DNA from 2 places in the Buttiauxella agrestis genome. Region 2 is predicted to be linked to the other one. Evidence: riboswitches for the same ligand, from Rfam matches in the RefSeq annotation. Region 2 holds a riboswitch; the other holds the start of a gene.
The links. Region 2 has a riboswitch for thiamine pyrophosphate ahead of thiC (phosphomethylpyrimidine synthase ThiC). Riboswitches for the same ligand answer to the same signal wherever they lie in the genome.

Region 1: linked by a shared signal. The riboswitch ahead of thiM (hydroxyethylthiazole kinase) and the one ahead of thiC (phosphomethylpyrimidine synthase ThiC) in region 2 are both predicted to bind thiamine pyrophosphate.

What each region holds. Positions count from the first base shown of each region.
Region 1 covers NZ_UIGI01000001.1:1,597,979-1,601,092, forward strand. Annotated here, with positions in the region: gene DY231_RS07575 (sensor domain-containing phosphodiesterase) at 1-627, opposite strand, end outside; gene DY231_RS07580 (GNAT family N-acetyltransferase) at 1,039-1,590, shown strand; TPP riboswitch at 1,661-1,757, shown strand; gene thiM (hydroxyethylthiazole kinase) at 1,794-2,582, shown strand; gene thiD (bifunctional hydroxymethylpyrimidine kinase/phosphomethylpyrimidine kinase) at 2,579-3,114, shown strand, end outside.
Region 2 covers NZ_UIGI01000001.1:4,678,774-4,681,887, forward strand. Annotated here, with positions in the region: gene hemE (uroporphyrinogen decarboxylase) at 1-47, opposite strand, end outside; gene nudC (NAD(+) diphosphatase) at 82-855, opposite strand; gene rsd (sigma D regulator) at 950-1,453, shown strand; TPP riboswitch at 1,505-1,623, shown strand; gene thiC (phosphomethylpyrimidine synthase ThiC) at 1,712-3,114, shown strand, end outside.

The sequences.
Region 1 (3,114 bases), 3.1 Mb from region 2:
CCATACTAGCTGACTTATTGCATGTGGCCCATTAACAATCAAATCTTTTAACTGGCGCAAATAGCTTAAAAACCATGAGGGTTTGTAGCAGGTGCGGAAAAGTAAATAGCAAAATGGGACACCTGTAATACAGGACGTCAACATCCATTGAATATTGATCAGCGTGATAACGCTAAATATGTTTTCATCAGAAGCTGAGATAAAACGAAATTTGAGCAGTAACCACTGGTAGAGCACGGTAAATGTAAAACTATTAAGGCAAATGAGCCAACATATGCGTTGCGCAGAGAGGCGACTGCGCCCAAAACTGACCATGCCTCGTTTGCCCGTTGCACAAAAATAGAGCGTGACACAGATTAAAGCACTGCTCAACTGTGCAGCGATACTCAGGTAATCAAACAATGGATAGTGGTAAAAACTGTAAAGGGCAAACAGGGCTAACGTCGGGAGTGCCCTGCGATGGTATAAAATCAGCAATGCTGTAACGATGGGTAAGGTCAGGTCATAAAACCGTAGCGGTATCCCAACTATTTCAACACGATGACCCAGTTTCGCAGCAAGCGAATATAAAAAGAAAAATGTGACACATATTTTAATGTGCTGTTGAATACTTGCTGATAAAACCATATTTTTTAGCGTAAAACCCTAAATTTGATTAATAAACGCGCGCTGCCCAATATAAGATATTTTAGAATATCATGTTTTTAATAAACCAACGCTCAACAGTTTTGTGGGTATTAATTTCATATGGAATCTTGTGCGAGTCAATTGGAATATAGACCTGCGCGAAGATTACTTGTTGTTTCTTTGCTATGAATGTTGTTTTTATTGGTTAAATGTTTTTAATGCTTGTGAATATGTGATTGTCATTATAATAATATAATTCGATGATGACATTCTCCTGTTATATTCACAAAGCTATAACTGTTGCGCATGAAAGTTACACCCTGCTAAAAATGTTAATTACTTGTTGATGCCCGCTATTAATTTTATGTATAAATTACTCTAAACAATACAGCGTGAAGAAAGGGTAACAGTATGGAAATAATCACACCGAGATTGATCCTCCGGCCACTTCGTTCGGAAGATGCCGAGCAAATTCAAAACGTATTTCCGCGCTGGGAGATTGTGCGTTACCTGGTTTCTACTGTTCCATGGCCTTATCCACCTGGCGCGGCAAAACATTATGTCGATAATGTTGCGCTGCCTGCGGTAAAAGAAGGAAAGGGCTGGTTCTGGTCCATTCGGCGTAAAGAAAATCCGCAGGAATTAATTGGGCTAATTTGTCTGATGGATACTCCAGATAACAACCGTGGTTTCTGGTTAGTCCCGGAATGGCAAGGACAGGGCCTGATGAGTGAGGCCTGCGGTGGAGTGAATGATTTCTGGTTTGAAACACTCGAGAAAGACGTGTTACGCGCGCCAAAGGCCGTCGCCAATGACCGTTCCAAAAACCTTTCCATCCGTCACGGTATGCGGCTTATCTGCACCGAAAAATCGCAATATGTGAGTGGTGAAATGGATTCGGAGCTTTGGGAAATAACCCGCGATGAATGGCGGCAATTCAAAAAGTTAACGTCGCTGGCTTAACCTCTGGCAGCACAGGCGGTTTACAGTCACTGTCGCGCGCATTATTCTTGTGAACGCAAAAGTATGATTTATCAATGACTCGGGGTGCCCTTCTTTGTGAAGGCTGAGAAATACCCGTACCACCTGATCTGGATAATGCCAGCGTAGGGAAGTCAGATGCCTGCCCGGTCATCTCTTCTTCACGCCAGGCAGGAGCTTACAAGATGCAACCTGACCTGCTACCCGGCCACTGCGCCGCCTCGGTTTTACATAACTTACGCAGCACTCCCCCTTTAGTCCATTGCATGACCAATGATGTGGTGCAGAGTTTTACCGCCAACGTGCTGCTCGCCATTGGCGCGGCTCCCGCTATGGTCATTGAGCCCGAAGAGGCCGCGCAATTTGCCCCCATTGCCAGTGCATTGCTGATTAATATCGGGACACTCACCGCCGACAGCAGCCGCGCAATGCTGGCCGCCATTCACGCCGCGAATCAATCATCCACGCCATGGGTACTCGATCCGGTTGCCGTCGGCGCTCTGGCGTTTCGTACCCGATTTGCACGCGAAGTTCTCGCGCTAAAACCTGCCGCAATCCGCGGTAATGCTTCAGAAATCTTAGCATTAGCGGGGGAGCATTCCGCAGGCCGTGGCGTAGATAGCGCTGACGATGCACTTTCTGCATTACCCGCCGCCCTTAAACTGGCACAGCTTACTGGCGCGGTGGTGGCAGTCACCGGCGAGGAAGATTACGTCACCGATGGCGAAAACGCCTGGAGCGTTGCGGGCGGCGGCGTGTTGATGACGCGCGTGGTCGGCACCGGTTGCGCGCTTTCCGCCGTGGTTGCCGCTTGCTGTTCGCTGCCAGGGTCAAGGCTGGATAACGTCGCTGCCGCCTGCCAGTTTATGAAATTCGCCGGTGAACAGGCGATTGCCGTGAGTCGCGGTCCTGGCAGTTTTGTCCCGGCGTTTCTTGACGCACTTTACGGGCTCAATGCGGAGGCTCTGGCATGAAAGGGCAAAAACGTATTAACGCATTGACTATTGCTGGCACTGACCCGAGCGGGGGCGCGGGCATTCAGGCTGACCTGAAAACATTCTCGGCACTGGGTGCGTATGGCACCAGCGTGATCACCGCGCTGGTGGCGCAAAACACGCGCGGCGTGCAGTCTGTTTATCGCATTGAACCGGCGTTTGTCGCCGCCCAGCTTGATTCAGTGCTCAGTGATGTGCGTATCGATACCATTAAAATTGGCATGCTGGCTGAAACTGATATCGTCGAAGCGGTGGCTGAACGGTTGGCTTTTTACCATGCGCAAAACGTGATACTCGATACGGTCATGCTGGCGAAAAGTGGTGATCCCTTGCTTGCGCCCTCTGCGGTCGATAGCCTGTGTCGTCGGCTGTTGCCGCAAGTGGCGCTGATCACACCGAATCTGCCTGAAGCCGCCGCGCTGCTGGATGCGCCTCATGCCCAAAATGAGCGAGAAATGAAGGAGCAGGGTGATGCGCTGCTGGGGATGGGTTGCAAAGCGGTGTTGATGAA
Region 2 (3,114 bases):
TGGCGTTGCAGCGCCCGCAGGTAACGGTCGTTCTTCAGTTCAGTCATTTTGAATTTCCTTTGGCTGTATCGCTCAAGTTTATCACTCATAGTCCGCGCGACACAGGGCGACGGTATCTTCAATCAAACGACGCGCCACCGTACCTGGCGGCGGCAACAGCGGGAGCTGATCATATCGATACCAGCCCGCGTCAATTAACTCTTTCGGGTCAATTTTAATCTCGCCACTGTGATAATCCGCCATAAACGCAGTCATCAACGATTGCGGGAACGGCCAGGGTTGCGAGGTGACGTAACGTAAGTTTTTCACGCGGATGCTGCTTTCTTCCATCACTTCACGGGCCACAGCTTGCTCGAGGGTTTCCCCGACTTCGACGAACCCAGCCAGCACGGTGTAAATCCCGTTGCGATGGCGTGTGTGTTGGGCGAGCAGAATATGATCGTCGCGGCGAATCGCCACAATGATGCACGGTGAGATTTGCGGGTAGTAGCGTTCCCGACAATGGGAGCACAGCATCGCCCATTCTGTCTTACTAACGTGCATCTCGTGGCCGCAATAACCGCAGAATTTGTGCGAACGGTAAAACTCCGCCAGTTGCACGCCACGGCCCGCCAGTTGGAACAACCCCACATCCTGGTCAATCACCTGGCGCACAGACCCCATATCCGCCTTGCGATTTTCTCGCACCAGCCAGACAGGCTCATTTTCCCATTCGCCGATGGGTATCCCCACCGCGCCATCTAATTGAAATTCCTCTGCCGCTCCGTGAGGTAGCTCACCTTTAGGCAGCCACAGTTTTTGTTCATGACTGACGATAAACCAGCCCTGATCTAACTTTTGAATTACGCGTTCCATAACCTGGTGCACATCCCCGAGTTCGCTGGTATAAACAAATAGTCGTAACACTTTTGGGTACGTTTGCGTCACATCTCTACTCACGGAGTCAATCATGCTTAACCAGTTAGAAAACCTGACTGAGCGCGTTGGTGGTAGTAATGAGTTAATCGACCAATGGCTTCATGCCCGCAAACATCTGTTGGTAGCTTATTACAATATGGTTGGGATCAAGCCTAACAAGGAATCCCATACCGCGCTCAATGAAAAGGCTCTGGATAATTTTTGCCATAACCTCGTGGATTATCTTTCTTCCGGCCATTTTAATATTTATGAACGCATTATCAGTGAAATGGAAGGTAGCAGCCCACTTTTAGCCGCCACTCATCTTTACCCACAGCTTGAAGCCAACACCCAGCAAATCATGGATTTCTACGATTCGCATCTCGAAAGCGCAATCGATCATGATAACTATATTGAGTTCCAGAAAGCACTTTCCGGCATTGGTGAAGCATTAGAATCACGCTTTTCGCTGGAAGATAAACTGATTCAGTTGGCGTACGACCACGATCTAAATGACAGTGCGAACGAGACCGGTAGCCTTGCACGTCCGGCTTGAGTTCTGCTCTGTTAACGCGTAATTTACATATTGACCCGTAGCAATACGGGTTTCTTCTTGTCGGAGTGCCGAGTGTTTAACTTAGTTAAGCACCGGCTGAGACCGTTAATTCGGGATCCGCGGAACCTGATCAGGTTAATACCTGCGAAGGGAACAAGAGTAATTCTGCTTTTGGGTTCACCCGTGCGCGGGCGCCCCACATTCATTACTCCTCCGTTGTTCTGACAAGCCACTTCCTGATAATTACTGGAATGAGCTATGTCTACTACTGAAAAAAAACCAAACCGTCGCGAACAGCGTGCTGCTGCCCAACACTTTATCAATACCCTCGAAGGCACTGCTTTCCCTAACTCTCAGCGCATTTACCTCACCGGCTCGCGTGATGATATTCGCGTGCCGATGCGTGAAATCCAACTTAGCCCGACTGCCACTGGCGGTAGCAAAGAAAACCCGCAGTTCACCCCTAACGATGCCATTCCGGTTTATGACACTTCTGGCGCGTATGGCGACCCGGCTATCAGCATCGATGTCCTGCGCGGCCTTTCGCCACTACGTGAAAACTGGATTGCCGAACGTAATGATTGCGAAATCCTGACCGACCGCAGCTCTGCCTACACCAAAGAGCGCCTGGCCGATGACGGTCTGGATGAATTGCGTTTCGAAACACAGCTCACGCCTAAGCGGGCTAAAGCCGGGAAAACCGTCACGCAACTGCACTATGCACGCCAGGGAAGAGTGACTCCGGAAATGGAGTTCATCGCCATTCGTGAAAATATGGGCCGCGAGCGTATTCGCGATGAAGTGTTACGCCACCAGCATCCAGGCCAGGGTTTTGGCGCTCGTCTGCCAGAAAATATCACGCCGGAATTTGTGCGCGACGAAGTGGCGGCTGGACGGGCAATTATCCCCGCCAATATCAACCACCCCGAATCCGAGCCGATGATTATCGGGCGTAATTTCCTGGTGAAAGTGAACGCCAATATTGGCAACTCGGCGGTCACATCTTCAATCGAAGAAGAAGTGGAGAAGCTGGTGTGGTCAACGCGCTGGGGCGCAGATACCGTGATGGATCTGTCTACGGGCCGCTATATCCACGAAACCCGTGAATGGATTTTGCGTAACAGCCCGGTCCCCATCGGCACCGTGCCAATTTACCAGGCGCTGGAGAAAGTGGATGGCATCGCCGAAGACCTGACCTGGGAAATGTTCCGCGACACGCTGTTGGAACAGGCCGAGCAAGGCGTGGACTATTTCACGATTCACGCCGGAGTACTGCTGCGTTATGTGCCGATGACCGCTAAACGCCTCACCGGGATTGTTTCGCGCGGTGGATCGATTATGGCGAAATGGTGCCTGTCGCATCATCAGGAAAACTTCCTGTATGAGCACTACCGCGAAATCTGCGAAATCTGCGCGGCTTACGACGTTTCACTCTCTTTAGGCGATGGCCTGCGCCCCGGCTCCATTCAGGATGCCAACGATGAAGCACAATTCGCTGAGCTGCATACGCTTGGCGAGTTAACCAAAATCGCCTGGGAGTACGATGTGCAGGTGATGATTGAAGGTCCGGGGCATGTGCCAATGCAGATGATTCGCCGCAACATGACCGAAGAACTGGAGCATTGCCACGAAGCGCCGTTCTACACGCTCGGCCCGCTGAC